DNA from 4 places in the Paenibacillus sp. ACRSA genome. Region 3 is predicted to be linked to each of the others. Evidence: riboswitches for the same ligand, from Rfam matches in the RefSeq annotation. Region 3 holds a riboswitch; each other region holds the start of a gene.
What was found. A riboswitch is a leader RNA that binds a small molecule or an ion and turns the genes downstream of it on or off. The one in region 3 is predicted to bind cyclic di-AMP.
Positions count from the first base shown of each region.

Region 1: it holds a riboswitch for cyclic di-AMP, as region 3 does, so the genes downstream of both, MH215_RS27040 (3D domain-containing protein) here and MH215_RS16060 (3D domain-containing protein) in region 3, are expected to answer to the same signal.
Region 2: it holds a riboswitch for cyclic di-AMP, as region 3 does, so the genes downstream of both, MH215_RS08730 (C40 family peptidase) here and MH215_RS16060 (3D domain-containing protein) in region 3, are expected to answer to the same signal.
Region 4: it holds a riboswitch for cyclic di-AMP, as region 3 does, so the genes downstream of both, MH215_RS28435 (C40 family peptidase) here and MH215_RS16060 (3D domain-containing protein) in region 3, are expected to answer to the same signal.

Region 1 covers NZ_JAKRNP010000019.1:14,566-18,961, reverse strand. Annotated here, with positions in the region: gene rsmA (16S rRNA (adenine(1518)-N(6)/adenine(1519)-N(6))-dimethyltransferase RsmA) at 1-651, opposite strand, end outside; gene rnmV (ribonuclease M5) at 657-1,202, opposite strand; gene MH215_RS27040 (3D domain-containing protein) at 1,360-2,559, opposite strand; cyclic di-AMP (ydaO/yuaA leader) riboswitch at 2,832-3,085, opposite strand; gene MH215_RS27035 (TatD family hydrolase) at 3,326-4,096, opposite strand.
Region 2 covers NZ_JAKRNP010000002.1:851,141-855,536, forward strand. Annotated here, with positions in the region: gene xynC (glucuronoarabinoxylan endo-1,4-beta-xylanase XynC) at 1-74, shown strand, start outside; tRNA gene MH215_RS08720 (tRNA-Leu) at 235-319, opposite strand; gene pelA (pectate lyase) at 506-1,471, opposite strand; cyclic di-AMP (ydaO/yuaA leader) riboswitch at 1,907-2,038, shown strand; gene MH215_RS08730 (C40 family peptidase) at 2,044-2,508, shown strand; gene MH215_RS08735 (carboxymuconolactone decarboxylase family protein) at 2,599-2,928, opposite strand; gene MH215_RS08740 (hypothetical protein) at 3,041-3,259, opposite strand; gene MH215_RS08745 (hypothetical protein) at 3,380-3,709, opposite strand; gene MH215_RS08750 (xanthine phosphoribosyltransferase) at 3,807-4,388, opposite strand.
Region 3 covers NZ_JAKRNP010000005.1:74,413-78,808, reverse strand. Annotated here, with positions in the region: gene lpdD (prenylated flavin chaperone LpdD) at 89-433, opposite strand; gene MH215_RS16065 (polysaccharide deacetylase family protein) at 589-1,377, shown strand; gene MH215_RS16060 (3D domain-containing protein) at 1,550-2,224, opposite strand; cyclic di-AMP (ydaO/yuaA leader) riboswitch at 2,227-2,419, opposite strand; gene MH215_RS16055 (amino acid ABC transporter ATP-binding protein) at 2,696-3,418, opposite strand; gene MH215_RS16050 (ABC transporter substrate-binding protein/permease) at 3,405-4,396, opposite strand, start outside.
Region 4 covers NZ_JAKRNP010000023.1:26,692-31,087, reverse strand. Annotated here, with positions in the region: gene MH215_RS28445 (M1 family metallopeptidase) at 1-902, shown strand, start outside; gene MH215_RS28440 (hypothetical protein) at 913-1,755, shown strand; cyclic di-AMP (ydaO/yuaA leader) riboswitch at 2,009-2,146, shown strand; gene MH215_RS28435 (C40 family peptidase) at 2,150-2,620, shown strand; gene MH215_RS28430 (GNAT family N-acetyltransferase) at 2,956-3,447, shown strand; gene MH215_RS28425 (c-type cytochrome) at 3,602-3,958, shown strand; gene rbsK (ribokinase) at 4,039-4,396, opposite strand, start outside.

The sequences.
Region 1 (4,396 bases), on a different contig from region 3:
TTCCCGAACCTTAAGTTTAATAACCGCCGATTCCACATTAGGCTGAGGAATAAATACGGTCGGTGGAACAACACAGACGAGCTCAGGGACGCTGTAGTATTGTACGGCAATACTTAAGCTACCGTACTCCTTGGAGCCAGGTGCGGAAGCCATTCGTTCTGCTACTTCCTTCTGAATCATGACCACGATGCTGTCCACGGGCAGTTTTTCTTCCAGTAGCTTCATCATGATTGGTGTTGTCACATAATAAGGCAAGTTCGCAACAACGCTGACTTTGTCTACTTGACCAAAATCCGTTCGGAATAACTCCTCCAGATCCAGCTTCAATACATCTCCATGATGAACACGTACATTGGGATAAGGCTCCATCACTTCACCTAAGATCGGTAAGAGCCGCTGATCAATCTCTACTGCCGTTACAGGGCCCGCAACCCTAGCAAGCCGCTCCGTTAGTGCTCCAATTCCAGGTCCAATCTCAAGTGCACCTTTGGACTCGTCCAAATCTGCAGCGTTAACAATCTTGTTCAATATATTTTGATCAATTAGGAAGTTCTGTCCTAGACTCTTCTTAAATGAAAATCCATGCTTCTGAATAATCTCTTTCGTTCGTTTGGGTGTTGCGATTTCCAACGTCTCTTCCATACCCTTCATTTACTTCACAATCCTTCACATTCGATTTGCGATAATGCGGCAGAGAATTCTTCTCGGGTGATCTGAAACACACTTAACCGCTTGTGGAACTGCTTACCATTACAATATCCGATGCCGAGTATGTTCCCCATCTCCATACGACGTGCGGCAGCCTGTGGATGCACAATGAGTCCAGCAGCGATGAGGTCCTCCCAATCAATCAGACTCGGTGCCCCCTCATAGGACGTATGCACACGTGCTAGGGCATGGCGAATGGCTTCTGGCGAAGCGTTCTCGACTCCGATATCTCCTTTGCGCGTTGCGTCAGCCTCAGGAATGAAGGCGTGCTTACAACCTGGTACCTTATTGGCGATGATTTTCCGTATCCGCTCACCAGCATGATCTGGGTCGGTCAGAACAATGACACCTCTCCGCTCCTGAGCAAGTGCAATACGCTTCAGAATCCGCTGATTAATGGCTGAGCCGCCTGTTTCAATGGTATCCGCCTGAACGGCGCGTCGAATCGCCACCGTATCGTCACGGCCTTCAACCACGATCACTTCTTTTATCATGTTCCAATTCTTCCTTTCTAACGCAAAAAGAAGAGGAATATCCCTCTTCTCTGGCAAACGGCGGGCGAGACTGAATTCAGACCCTCCCGCCGCATATTCCGCATGAATCATTCATGCCTTATATTTTATAGCATTCCCATTTCAAAGTAAAACGATTTTAGTTCGCTTCCGGCTTCACCGGACCGATCACATAGACCGTCTTGCCTTTTTTGCGACCGAAGTTAATGGCATGCTTCACACTGTCATAATATACGTCAATCTTATTACCTTTGATAGCTCCGCCCGTATCTTCAGCACGACGGAAACCGAGACCTTCAATGTATACCCACCAGCCGATTGGAATGACTTTCGGATCCACCGCAATGGTGCGACCTTCTGTTACCCGAGTACCGGAGGCTGTTTTGGTGCCAATGCCAGGCTCTTCTGAAGAGTATGCTGTCATAGACACATTTTTGAGAACTTTAGAATATTTAAAAGAAGTACCTGAAACGGTAATGACTTTGCTGCCCGAGGCAGAGGGTTTATCCGAGTTCGATGATGCCGTTTTTGTTGCTGTTTTTGTCTTCGAAGTGCTAGCCGATACTGTTTGGATCTCAGGCTCCTTCACGACAGGTGCAGGTTTAGCTTTGGTTCCGACAGCGATGACTTTATCTACACGATTCGTCGCAACCGACTTACCAACCATCTTTTTGGAGACTAATTCTCCATCTTGGAACACTTTCTCAATGTGTTGTACGAGTGTACCTTCTTTACCACTTACGATGACGCGGTTATCACCTTTGTACAAGCTTGGGTCAGCCGTTTTGATGACTTTGAATGCGATGGGCTGTTCCACATCAACTGTACGCTTTGTTACACGCACTACACGGATTTTCATATCCTCTTTGATTGAACTTCCGAGTGCAGGGTAAACTTTATCATTACTTGCAATTTCAATACCTGACTTTTGAATGACCTCTTCTACCGAAGCATCGGTTGTATACAGAGTCTTGGTGTCTCCGTCTGCCGTAATATTTACTGGAATGGCCCGCTCAATAACGATGCGGTCTCCATCTGCAATCGCCCCATTTAAGGGCATGGATACCTGATCGTGAGGGCTGACTGTGATTGACTGCTCCTCTAACAATTCTTGAAGCATTCCTGTACGAGTCTCTACTGCCTGAGCTTTGCCATCGATAACCAGCGAAATTTGTTTTCCGGCCTGACCATATACGACTAACAAGATCATGATTGTAAGCGCAATTGAGAATATCGCGATCAATGCCATTTGACGCATGTTCTCATGCTTCCACCGTAACGCGAAAGACTTACTGGATGATCGTGACTCATGGGTCTCTTCTGTTTGGAATGTGCCCACTTCTCCGTCCTCCTTCATAGCCTCGCCGTCTAGAGTAATGCATGATGTCTTTGACGCGACTATACCTGATTTTCTACAGAACAAGGATTAGATCAACCTAGCCGGTTCTGCACCATGAATCAATCTTCGCAACATGATGTCATCCTCCTGAATACTTACCGTATGATGACAGTATTTCTTTTATTCAAAAACAAAAAAAGCCAAAGAAAGAGTGTAAGAGGACTCTTTCGTGGCTTCCGAATGATTTTGAATATCGGAAATTCATGCACGAGGTTGCCTCTCTTTTTCCGCTTGCGAGGTTAGCTGTCGGGTTCGGGCGAAAGAGAGCCGCCCTATCTCCGGTCACCCGCTCATGGCGGATGCCCTTGAATTCACCCCGAGACCCAAAGAAGAAATCAAATAGTGCTTCGCAGATCATTCCGCTGCTTTTGGGTCAGCGAACGATGCGCACCGGCTATATTCACCGATGTTTAAGCCCTATTGGTTCCCCCGCTCTCCGATAACGGAGACTCAGCGAGATCGATTCATGAAAGTAATGTTGTTCATCGGAAAGTGTCCCTTTGTTCATCCCCCGAACATCTGTCCAATTTTCCGCACAACAATTCACTGAAAAGATGATATCCTGTTTCGATGCATGTTGTAAAGCGTTGTTCAAGTACGTTTTTCTAAATATTTGGTTAAAATATTGTAATATTCTTGATTTATTTGGATCAAAAAGCAAATTACCTCCGCATAGCTCACTTTTTCATCCCATTTGCTCTAGTTTTTAACGAATACCAAATCGTTCCATGGCATTTTTGGTGGTTATTGCGGCAATTTCCTCTAGCGAAATGCCTTTAATTTCCGCAGCTGCTTCTGCAACCAGACGTACATGCGCTGTCTCATTTCGTTTACCGCGAAATGGATGTGGAGTCAAATAAGGAGCATCGGTTTCAAGGAAGAATCGATCCATCGGAACCTTCTCCAGTACCTCTTTGGGTTGCTTCGCATTTTTGAACGTAATCGGCCCCCCGAACGAGAGGTGAAACCCGAGATCTAGACATTGTTTCGCTGTTTCCCAGCTACCTGAGAAGGAGTGCATTACTCCGCCAACGTCCCCAGCCTTTTCTTCCCGCAAAATTTTCACGATGTCCTCATGCGCATCCCGATTATGAATGACGATGGGCATGTTCAACTCACGAGCTAGTCCAATCTGTTGTCGTAATACACGCTGTTGCACATCCTTTGGTGATGTATCCCAATGATAATCTAAACCAATTTCGCCAATCGCAACGACTTTTTCATGCTTGCATAAAGATGCAATCCATTCCAAGTCACCCTCTTGCATCGTAATCGCGTCCACGGGATGCCACCCAACAGCTGCGTAAATAAAGTCATATGTCTCGGCTAATTTCATAGTGGATGGGATCGTTTCTCGGTTAAAACCGACATTAATCATACGGCTAATTCCTGCATCAACAGCTCTTTGAATCATAGCTTCACGATCCTCGTCGAATTGGGGCGCATCTAGATGGGTATGGGTGTCGAATAACATCATGTTTCGTTCTCCCTTTCTGTCGAATCAGAATAAATAGGCTGTCTATTCACGCTTATGCAATGTGCAACCATATCTGATTAATTTTATTTGAAAAAAGTAAATTTTTAGGGTGGATAAAATTAGCCTATACAGGTTTTTTCAATCCATTTGACCCTAACTAACTACAATATGTGGGATGAATCGCTCACAACATACTCTATATGTAGATCTGTTTAGGGATATATAATTTTATAAAAAAACCTAAGATTACAAAATTATGTCGATCTACATATCCTCTCCATTAAAGCAGATTACTGTATC
Region 2 (4,396 bases), on a different contig from region 3:
CGAATACCATTAGAGTTGTAACAACAGGTACAGAAGGACCTAATATCGATAATATTATAGTTACAGCATCATAATACGTGCAGTGTTTAAATGGCAAAAAATTGCCCAAGCCTCCAATTGGTCGTTGGTCGCAGTAACCAACACTGAATGGACAAGCAACTGTGAAGTCCTCATATTGGTGCAAAAAAAGGTTCCCCGTTAGACTAATGTCTAACAGGGAACCTTTTCATTCGATGCGGTCGAGAGGACTCGAACCTCCACGGGGGGTTAGCCCACACGGACCTGAACCGTGCGCGTCTGCCAATTCCGCCACGACCGCATATGTATATCCGTGATATATGTATCTCGGCGACAAAAAATAATATATCACGCAAGCATCTACATGTCAATATTGAAATGCTCATGAAGAAACCCGATCCAGATATTCACTTTCGGATCGGGCTTCATGTTCAGGAGCTGGCATAGGATCTGCCATGATTGGTACCAGTTTAGGATCTAAATTAAATTACAGTTTGGATGGCCAGTTACCATACCATGCATAACCGCCTCTTCTTTCTTTGTCAATATCGCTCAATTTGTATTTTACGATGCCGTCACGGCCGATAAAGATGGGTTTATCCGTTCCAATCTCATAGAAACGAGCCCAGATCGGTGCAGCTTTAGAATCAGCGATAATTTTGCTATCTCCGTTTGCTCTTTCATATCTGTAGCCTGTGATCTTCACTTTGTTAAACCAAGCTTCTGCTCCCTTGATAGATGCTGTAATTTTGGCGTTGGAAGGTCTTGTTTTTAGGAATTTAACAATCGTTACACTCTCTCCAGCTGTTAATGATGGTACTTCATAGATTCTTGCACCTGCAGGCTTCAGTGTGCTTGAATCATGCTGTTGTCCCCATGCTGTGAGCTTGCCACCTGAAACCACCTGTGTATTCAGAATCGCATCTACACCTTTAGCAACCGCATTTTTACTACGATTGGCAAGGTTGCTGTCGATAAAGGAGAAGTCACCTTTTCGCGTCGCTACTTCATCCAGCATGTACATTACATTAATCATCGCATCATCATTATAAGTAATATGTTTGTGATAACCAGAACTTTGATAAACTTGAGGCCATCCACCATTGGAATATTGCATATTCAGCAAAAAATTAATCCCTTTGATCGCGGCAGCAGAATAACGTGGGTCGTTTGTCTTTTTAAATTCTTTGGCTAGTCTTCTAATTTCTGAGTATGTAGCTTTATTGTCGATCGTAGATTTCGCCCACTCACCAGTTGATTGCTTATATTCTTTTCTCCAGCCACCATCGGCTCGTTGATTCTTCAAAATATCGGATATGCTTGCTGTTGTTCCTGAAGCATCCGCAGCAGATACAGTACTAACCGGTTGAATGATCATACCTACCGCAGAAAATACCATTGAAAATGCTAGAACTAATGTAACTAACTTTGTTTTTGTATTCAAAATGATCACACACTCCCCTTTATTATTGAAATCATTCAATTCTTCATTCTATTTACTCTCGCCCTATAATTACACCCCTCTCCATCAGCTCCTTTATTTGAATTAAATTATAACTACTATACTTTTATCCAATATGTGGATTGGATAGAACGATCTTATGCAAAAAAAATAACTTTGTCAATTAATGCAACATCTTGTAACATTCCGCGATTATTGTATCGATCAGAATAGTTCAAACTGCACATGACAAACCTCGAGTGATATACACTCCAGTTTGGATTTGAATCACATATTACTTTTTTGTAATTAGTTTCGCTGTCATTTCGTGTTTATTCTTCATAAAAATCAATAGTTCCGTTAACATTGGGCGATAAAGAAGGTATTAAGATGGGTTTGACATTTACGCATATATGCAATATAGTTTCAAAAGGTTACAAAAACTTAATTATTCATTTGCCGAGTTTCATGTTTGAAAACGGGGGAACCATTTTGGGTGAATTATTCTTATACATAGGAAATATAGGGAACCTTCTACCGAACCCTTAGCTAACTCCGTAGGCAACGAAGGGAGAACATTGATTTTGAAAAAACTTATCATCTCCATTTTTGGAGCAGCAGTACTATTTACATCAGGTGCAACAAGTACAGAGGCAAGCACAATCAATACAGTCGTTAATAACATGACAGGCATTCCTTACAAATGGGGCGGTACAACCATGGCCGGCTTCGATTGTTCTGGATTTATGAGATATCTCTTTGATAAATATAGTATTGATCTACCACGTACTTCTCAGCAGCAAGCCAAAGCAGGAACTCCAGTATCCAAAGCGAATCTTCGCACAGGAGATCTTGTTTTCTTCAACACAATGGGCAATGGCGTTTCACACACAGGCGTTTATATCGGTGGCGGTCAATTCGCACATGCTTCAAGCAGCAAAGGGGTCAGCATCACCAAATTGTCTAACCCTTACTTCAAAGACCGTTATGTCACAGCTCGCCGAGTTACCGGGCAGTTTATGTATAATAAAATGATTGGAAAAATATAATATAACTTCGATGTACATAAATAAGGACCTATTCCCGTAGCATTTGCCAAGGAATAAGTCCTTATTTTCATTTGTATAGCTCCATTCTACTTAGTGGAGCGCCTTCTGTACGCGCATTGCACCCTGGGATAGTGCATGACCGCCGCCTACGGCACCCGCAACAGCAACGGTCTCCATGATCTCCTGATCGGTAGCGCCTTTCGCACGAGCTTCCTCCACGTGATAGAAGGTACACACTTCGTTATTCGCAAATAAGCCAATGCCCAAGGCAATTAATTGTTTCGTTTTGGCATCAATGGCTCCTGGCTGAAAGCATTCTCCCGTAAACTCATGGTAAGACTTCACCACTCCCGGTAACACATCGCTCAACTCACCAATCTGATCTTTATACGCATGAACCTTTTCATTCATCAATGTCATATCATTGCACGCCCTCTCGGAGATAGTTCCACATCCTTCACTGTAACTATCCTTTCTCCTGAGCGAATCGATTATGCCAATGGTATGATGGTAAATCCCGTTAGCTCATTTCCTACTCGCTAAGTGGACTCTGACGCGGCTCGCTAAACAACTGATAGCGATAACTTCGATCGAGCTTAACCACACGCCGATTCTGCCGACGAATGAGTACCTGCTCTCCATCCCAAGCAACAACAATTCCTGTGACATCATTGGACTCAAGCTCGTCCCTTACCACTCTAACCTTTTCACCTGACAAACGCAGGGCATCCAGCTCTGTATCACTAATCATGTCTATGGCTCCTATGTTCCAAATTAATTTACAAAAAGAGACCTAAATGACAACTCATTTAGGTCTCACGTGACTGTATTGGACTGTCATGTCATACGAAGCGTATGTCCCGACTGAAATTTACCGCTGCGCGTGCTCTTTGCTGTCATTCTTCTCAAACCAAAAATCAAGCACTTTGGCGGACATCACACGTTCTTCAAGGTACTCCACTTGATGCGGTGTAAATTGCTCTTTCCAAGAGAAGGACAACTCTTCACACAAGCCTACAATCGTCAGAAGTTCTGACCAGGCAACATAGCGTTTGTACCAGAAAAATTGAGGATGTTCAATCATATAGGGATAAAGGTCATCGAATTCCGTATGTTTACAATCCAGGGCACGTTCAAAATGAACTTTCGATTCCGCCAGCTTATCAATAAAAAATTGTTCTGTTGCCGGTTGGTTCCCCATGGTGTTGCCTCCTCTCCCTAACATAACCCCATTATAAATGAATTCTGCGGTCATGCAAAGGCATTGTTCAAAAAATAGGCCCTTTTCCTTTAAAATGTCACATTTCGTTATCGTCAAACTGAATGCTTCCTTCGTTCAGGGAACGAATACGTACCAAGGCTTCAACAGGGATTCCCTGTTCACGGATGGTTCGTGCTCCTACTTGAAAACATTTTTCGACGACTACACCGAAACCAACTAATTCAGCCCCAGAGCGTTCAATAATCTTGATTACACCGCGAGCTGCATCCCCATTAGCAATAATATCGTCTATGAACAAAATACGATCATTCTCATGAATATATTCACGAGATACCATAATATCGGTCACAATTCCTTTCGTAAACGATGGTACACGTTCACAGTAGGCATCAGGATCAGCCAGTAGCGTTTTTTTGCGTCGAGCGAATACAAGAGGTACTCCTAGCTCATGTGCAACAGCAAAAGCTACCGGAATGCCAGAAGACTCCACCGTAATAACACGTGTTACACCACTTTCACGAAAACGTGAGGCAAACTCACGTCCCATTTCCATTGTCAAACCAGGGTCAATCTGATGATTCAGCAGTCCATCCAATTTAAGCACCTGATCGGAGATGACTACTCCTTCTTCTAAAATACGTTGTTTCAACACTTCCATGATTTGAC
Region 3 (4,396 bases):
CTTGTATATAATCATACATACGTGATAATCCTCAACCCGTTTCAATTTTAGCAAAAAAAATCATAACAAACTTCTTCATCATGTAAAATTATTCATTTATTTGACCTTTTTGCAGCAGATGTTCATCAAGAAGCCTCTCTGCAGTCTGCACGATTTCATCAATCTGCATGCGTGTGATCGCATCAAAATGAATGCCCATAATTACCGTCACCGTAACCTTCAACTGATGTGCCGCCTTGCGCGCAAGCCTCTCGCATAGCTCCTGCTCCTTATGCCCTGGAACATGAAAGGTAGCCCCACTAAGACGATCGTGATCTACATAATAGGTTGCCACCGCCCCTATATGTGCATCGCCGCCTGTAACCATGAACACTTTGTCGTGCCCCACTTCTACAACCTGTAATCGAATAGAACTCAAATCATATTTACTCATGCTAATCCACCTATCCTTTTCTCTATCTCATGTTATGGTCCGAATTATGAACAAGATTCGAGAGACTGACAATGAAACATCTCACAAGTCGAATAAATCACGATTACATCGGGCATACCATAGAGAACGCATTTTGGGAAAAGGGGGCTGCTATTATGCGTATTCGCCTCATCGCAATATCATTTATCGTCTTTCTCTTGAGCGGAAATTTCGCTCCTGCTCATATGTCGGCTGAACCGAACCAAGCCAGTACACCTGTCACCGAGTTTGATGCACAAAGCGATGAACAGCTCACGCTAGGTCAACTTAGACAGAAATATGCTGATACGTTCAAGACGAATGGGCCTTCCACCAAACAGGTTGCTCTGACTTTTGATGACGTTCCTGATCCAAGATTCACTCCACAGGTATTGGATGTTTTGAAGAAATATAAGGTCAAAGCGACTTTTTTTATTGTAGGCAAACGGGCAGAGAAACATCCGGCTCTAGTCAAACGCATGGTTCGTGAAGGTCATATCATTGGTAACCACAGCTATAGTCACCCTGAATTTAGTAAGCTGACGATGAACGATTTTCGCACACAAATTTTACATACCGGGGATATCATTCGCAATCTATCCGGGTATACGCCAAAAATGATTCGCCCACCTTACGGGGATATTAATGAAAAACAGCTTCAATGGGCTCAAAAGCAACAATATAGCATTGTGAACTGGAATGTCGATTCACTCGATTGGAAAGGTCTTTCCAAAGATGAAGTGAAGCAGAATATTTTATCGGCTGTTAAACCAGGGTCGATTGTTCTTCAACATGCAGGAGGCGGAGTGGGCTCTAACCTACAAGGAACGATTGATGCGTTACCAGAGATCATTGAGGAGCTTCGAGCACGGGGATATAGCCTTGTAACACTGGACGAGATGTTAAACATCTCTAAGAGCAAGTAATTCCAGCATAGCGATTTAAGAGATCGCTTCGGTTGGTATCTCGGTAAGCATAAATGATTAGTGAATAGCTGCGTATGAATCGTCTGATCCAACGTTAAACTAAAAAGGGCGTCCTCTACTCACAGCAGACTGTGAATGGAAGACACCCTTTTTCATTTTGTTTGCATGACGTTTATTTTAGAATGTAAAGCTCAACATCTTGGAAACCGAATGTGCTCACGGATTGTTTACTACCAGGAATGAAAATATCAACGCGTTTACCTTTAATTGCACCGCCTGTATCTCGCGCCGTAGCTACAAACGCTTGTTTCGGCAGTCCTGGGTGTGTGTGACCTGTCACGAGCACTTTGGTTCCCAGCGGGATCACACTTGGATCTACAGCGATTGTACCCAGTTCAAGCGGATTACCGAAGTAATCTACAGCACCCCATTTTCCGTTTTCGGATGGATCTGCAGAGTATGCTGTTGCCTTCATTTCAATGGATTTACTGTAATCAAATGTTTTACCCCAGGCTTCAACCACTTTGCTGTCTGCATTGACATCTAAGCTCGCTGTTGTGATTGTTTTAGCCTCTGCTTTGGCTGCTGGAGCCGCTGCTGCCGAGACGGTGTTGGCTTGTCCAGGTACAGTAATTTTCAGCCCACCATAGATGTTATAAGGTGAAATATTGGCATTTGCTTTAATGAGTGCGTCCATACCTACACCATACTGTTTGGATAAGGTATAGAATGTATCCCCCTCTTTGGCCACATGAACAGAGTCAGCGTAAGCTGGAACGGCCTGAATGAGCATAGCTGCTGTCAGCAATGCTGTTGCTGCTTTCGCAATACGTTTCTTGTTAAACATGGTCTTCCTCCCTCATTATGCCTGCGAGGTTAGTTGTCGGATTCGGATGGAGGAAACCACCCTATAGGTTCAATCACATGCACTTACGTTATGTACGTCCTAATTCACCCCTAGCAGTACGCGATCATCAAATCTCGTTTCTGCATCGTTACATCCCCCGCACTTCCTCCTCAGAAGTTTCGGCAGGAACAATATATCACAATCTTGTAACCTATAGTTGTAGTAAATCTTACCAATACGTTTACTCTACTTCAAAATGGGTTAATAAAATAAGCTATTTTCACATTAACAATTCATATATGTCTTCTACATAAGTAACAAAAAAGTTACCTTTTGTTTTTCATTGCTTCCAATTATGTATCTTGTAAACAAATAAAAACAACCCTGCCGACGATGATGTCGACAAGGCAATTTTGTTATCCTTCATTCATTAGTGTTCCCCAGCTGGCTCAACAGCTTATGATCACATTACTATAGAACTTTGGCAAGAAAATCACGTGTACGAGCATTCTTAGGTGCACCAAACACTTCATCAGGTGTTCCTTGCTCTATAATTACTCCGCCATCCATAAACAGAATCCGGTCTCCTACTTCACGAGCGAAGCCCATCTCATGTGTAACAATGACCATTGTCATTCCACCCTCTGCCAGACGTTTCATGACATCAAGCACCTCTCCAACCATCTCTGGATCAAGTGCTGAAGTTGGCTCGTCAAACAACATTACGTGTGGCTGCATCGCGAGTGCTCTCGCAATCGCAATACGCTGTTTTTGTCCACCGGACAACTGGTTAGGGTATGCATCTTTTTTGTCAGAAAGACCAACCGTTTTAAGCAAATCGGCTGCAATCTGATCGGCTTCCTGCACGGATTGTTTCTTTACTTTGATCGGGGCAATCGTGATGTTCTGCTGGATCGTCTTGTGAGGAAACAGGTTGAAATGTTGAAACACCATACCCATCTTCTCACGAGTAGCATTGATGTTATGCTTCGGTTCTGTAATTGAAACACCTTCAAATAGGATCTCGCCTGAAGTCGGCTGCTCAAGCAAGTTCAGACAACGCAAAAACGTACTTTTACCCGAACCGGATGGTCCGATGACAACGACAACTTCACCTTTGCCAATCGTGACATCAATGCCTTTTAACACTTCATTTTTTCCATAGGATTTATATAATTGACTAACGTCGATCACTTGCATTCAACTTCCTTTCCAGTCGTCCGAGCAGCTTGGACAATATGAAGGTCATTACAAAATAAATTGCTGCTGCAATAAGGAATGGATTCATCCCTTGGTACGTAATATTTTTGACCACACTTGCTTGATACATAATGTCGACCATACCAATAATCGAAATAATGGAAGACTCTTTAATAATCGTTACAAACTCATTACCGATTGCCGGCAAGACAGCCTTGAACGCTTGGGGCAAAATAATGTAGCGCATCGCTGCACCTCTACCCATGCCAAGTGAACGAGCAGCCTCAAGTTGTCCACGATCTACACCTTGCACCCCTGCACGGAATATCTCTGCAAGATAAGCACCACTGTTGATAGAGAGTGTGATTACACCGGCTTGTAGCGCCGAGAAATTAATTCCAAAGGTCAGTGACAAACCATAATAGATAATCATCAATTGCACGAGCATTGGCGTACCACGAATCAGTTCAACGTACGCTGTACCGATCCAACGCAGAATAGCCATATCATGCATACGGAACATACAGATAATCAAACCGATGATTACCCCGAATAATACACCCAGTGCAGATAAGAGGAGTGTGTAACCAATACCTTTAGCATAGAAGCTTTTATACGCCCAAAATACTTCAAATATATTTTTGGTATCTTTACCTACCATCAATTGGCTTGCTTCAGTTACCATTTCTTCAATTCTATTTTCACTCTTAAGCCGTTCCAATGTACTATTTACCGCATTCAGCAATTCTGTGTTACCTTTGCGAATTCCGATTGCAGCCTCGACCTGCTCTTCGTCTACCACAATCGGTGCTAAACCAATAGCATCATCCAGATAACCAGCAGCTACAGTATCTTCCACGATTGCTGCATTAACACGGTTAGTCTGCAATTGCAGAACGATATCGGAGATTTTATCCAATGCCGTTAATTGAGCACCTGGGATTCCTTGACCAATAGTTTCCTGTATGGAGC
Region 4 (4,396 bases), on a different contig from region 3:
TCGTTCCTCCAAAAACCGGAAATGGTGCAGGAGGCATGGAGTATCCAACGTTGGTGACTGCCTTCGGGGCGGACGATACAACACCCGGGTATGATCTGGAACGAACCGTCGTCCATGAAATTGGTCATCAGTATTTCTATGGTATGCTCGCCAGCAATGAATTTGAGGAGGCTTGGTTAGACGAAGGATTCACCTCTTATGCAGAGGATAAATTAATGGAGCAGGAATATGGTCTAATCCCTAACCTACCCGTTCAAGCGGGTTTGATCACGTCTCCAGCCCCGTTGACACAGGAAGCATGGAAGTTTGATTCACAGAACCATTATGCAGCGAATGTGTATACACGAGGTAAGCTTGTCTTGCTCGGTATCGAACAACAAGTCGGCTCCAAAACAATGGAACGCATCCTCTCTACTTATGTGAAGAAGTATCGTTTCAAACATCCTACTTCAACAGATTTTCAAAAGGTCGTGGAGCAAGTTACTCGCACTTCATGGTCTACGTATTTTGATCAATATGTATATGGTGATGGGATGGCGGACTTTGCTGTGGAGAAGATCAGCGTAACTCCGATTCAGAAGGGCGATCAAGAGGTGTACGAATCCTCTGTGACCATTCAGAAAAAAGGAAGCAATTATATGAAGGTTCCTGTGCGAATTGTGTTCGAGGATGGGCATATCGTGAATAAACAATGGAATGGAAACGAGGAGCGGATCACATATAAGCTTACCTATACTTCTCCGGTTTCTTGGGCCATGACCGACCCTCTGTACACTGTGGTATTAGAGACTCGTCATATGGACAATTTCCTGAAAGCTAATCTGGACGAATCATCCAAATTCCGCTGGAGTTTGAGCGCAACCAAACTTATTGAAGCTATTTTCGGAAGTCTGTCATGGTGAGGTGGAGACAGTGAAAGCAAAAATACGTGAAGGCTGGTTTCTCGTCCGTCAGCATATATTCATAGCCGCACTACTATTTATCTATCAATTAGTATGGGGGTACTTTATCTATCGATTAGTGCAGTCGGCGGTTGTCCCGCTGTTGCTTCGATATCCTGGCACGGATGCTGGAGAGCTCAGTACCCTTTTGTTCAAAATGGAAAGTCAACTCAGCCTCTCTACTCATCCCGAGGTTCATCGGTATCTATGGATTCTTGGAGCTATGCTGCTGCTGCGCATGTTAATCACTCCCCTCATCCAAGCAGGGCTGTTGTACTCATTACAACACTTTAATCAATCGGAGGAACGAACTCCTTTTGTCCGTGGTATCAAAGTGTTGTGGAAACCCATGTTGCTGCTGCACTTCATCCGAACGTTGTTGATGTTGTTGCCGGCCTACTGGCTTGTGCCCACACTATTCGCCACTCTAATGGATGGGTTCCATTCATTACAACTGTTACTGCCGGGTATTCCGTATGTTGTCGGTTGGATCGTGTACGGCTGGATTATTCATCACGTGATGTTATACATGCAGTTCGGTGCATCAGCTCCAGATGGAGAAGGCCGAGCACGCGGTGCATTATACGCTCTATGGATTGCGCTTCGTCATATCGTTCCTGTGATTGGCATCGCCTTGCTTCTGGGGGGGCTTCATCTGCTCATCTTCGGTGCCTTCACTTCGGCATCCTGGTTCTTAACAGGGCTAGCTGGCCTTATATTACAGCAAACGTATCCTCTAGCTCGCTGTCTTATGTCTCTATGGAAGATATGTGCCCATTTCCGCTTATGGCAATCCAAGTCGACTAAAAGTTGATTCAAACAGGTTAAAATTTGTTACCATCTCTATGTCACATAAACGCAATGATAACGCTTCACAAAAGGAAACCTCAACCTTTCCCCGTCAAAGGTCGAGGTTTTTTTTGCTAATTTTACTGCTAAACGTTGCCAAATCAATGTACCTCTGGTACAATAATCGCAGTGAGTTTTTAGTAACAACTTTGTAATATTTACCTTCATATTTGTAACTACTTAAAATTTAATCGTCATTTCTTGATTTTACAGGTGCACAACTAGCATAGCCAAATTCCTAGCACCTGGGAAGCGGGGGAACCAGTTATGGGTGAATTGATCTTGCTACAGAGGGATCATAGGGGACCTTCAACCGAATCCTTAAGCTAACCTCGCAGGCATTGGAAGGGGTATATCTCTTGTTCAAGAAGAAACTAACCGCAGCTGTACTTAGCCTCACATTCGCATTATCGCTTGGAGCTGGCAGCGCGTTCGCAGATTCAAAAATGGATGAAGTAATTGACTCAGCAATGGGAACTACATACAAAAGCGGGGGAACAACGCTTAACGGCTTTGACTGCTCTGGATTTACACGGTATGTATTCGACAAGCTTGGGATTGATTTGGCACGCCAATCAAGCTCCCAATTCGACATGGGTGATTCCGTTTCCCGTTCAGAAATGAGACCTGGCGATCTAGTATTCTTTAATACTTCCGGCAGTGGAGTATCACACGTAGGAATTTTCGTTGGAGAAGGTAAGTTTGCACACTCCTCTTCTTCCAAAGGCGTTACCATTAGCGCACTGAGCGAAAACTACTGGGCTAACCGCTATGTTGGCGCTAAACGTATTATGAGCACGGACGCGTATGAAACACTCGCACGTGACTAGGGACAAGCTGAGCAACATCATACTGTAACCAAGCATAACAGAACCGCCCGATCCATTCTCCGCAGGAATGTATCCGGCGGTTTTTTTGTGCTTCTTCGTCCGTGCCCTTATGATGTTTTTACCCATCCTATTGTAATATAAACGTAATGAACTGATCTTTTGTTTCAATTTTTTTCTATTTTACGAAGACTTGCCAAAACTACACCACGTTCTGTAGAGTAATGTTAGGAATATCTATACATTGACACATGATCTGTAGGATCCATCCCCATTCAAGAGCTTGTTCGGTTTTGAAGAGGTACCTATCCTACAAATGAGAGGAGCGTGCAGTAAGTATGGACGAAGCTTCTGTGACGTTTCACGTTAAACCTATGGAAGAAGAACACGCTCAGCAGATATGCAGTTGGCAATACAACCCACCTTATAATATTTATAGCTGGCTTCCTTGGGAACAGATGAAGGCACTTGAAGTCGAATTTGGAGATTTGCAGCTAAGGAAAGACCAATATGCTGTCATTTGGGGCGAGAATGATGAAATCTGCGGTTTTGCACAGTTCTTCCCGCTGGTCGGAGTCACCCGAATTGGACTAGGTATGCATCCCGAACGATGTGGTCACGGCCAAGGTGTTGAATTTGTGTCTGCGATTGTACAAGAAGCCATTCGCAGGAATCCCTCAAATGAAATTGATTTAGAAGTGCTCACCTGGAACACAAGAGCCATCCGGGTCTATGAAAAGGTTGGTTTTATCACCCAAGATACATACGAACGTCAGACACCTACTGGCTTGCAACCTTTTTATTGTATGGTGTATACAGGAGCTCGTTAACTTATAAGATTGTTATGAGCTAATACGATTCCCGCTTTTAGTTGATAAGTTTCAAAAAATTACCACAAAATGCTATGATGTCATGGACAGTTCCGTTATAATGATATGGACAGATTCAGTTAGGTGATCTTTCATTCTGGAGGGGACATAAGGGATGCACAAATGGATCATGAGCGGGGTATTTTTTGCAGCGTGCGCGTTTGCTATTATTTTAATGTTTACGCTTCCAGGAAAAGAAGAGGTTGCCCAGGAAGCTAAACCAACTATGCCGGAAGTCACGATGGATGCCGGACAGGCTGAAGCACTGGTGAAAGCCAATTGTATTTCCTGTCACGGTGATCAGCTTCAAGGGGGCGTAGGTCCAGCTCTTGCGAACATCGGAAGTCAGGATGACGTTGAGAAGATCTACTCCACGATCGTCAAAGGTAAAGGCGGTATGCCTGCGTTCAAGGATCGACTGCAAGATGAAGAGATTGCCAACATTGCGATGTGGCTCGCCGAGAAAAAGTAACGGATGACCGAAGAGGCTATTACCTCCCTACCCGGGGTGTAACAGCCTCTTCTCTGTGCTTGGACACATCAATGATAGAATCAGTTGCTTGATGTCTGCTGTGCAAGAAATGCCTCTACTTCATCTGCAGACGGCATTCCTGACTGGGCACCCAGCTTCGTCACAGATAGCGCAGCCGCGCCCATAGCGAAGCTTACGGCCGCGTCAAGCGTCTCGCCGCGCGCAAGGGCTACTGCCAGTGCGCCGTTGAAGCAGTCGCCAGCGCCGGTCGTATCGACGGCGCTTACGGCGTAGCCGGGCGCACGGCACGCGCCGGCACGCCCTGCTTGTACGCGGCCGCCTGGCGCTGCCGCGTACACAGCCCCCTCGGGGCCGAGCGTCGTGACGACGGCGGCCCCGAGGGATGCGGCGAGCTCTGCGACCGCCGCATCCAGGTCT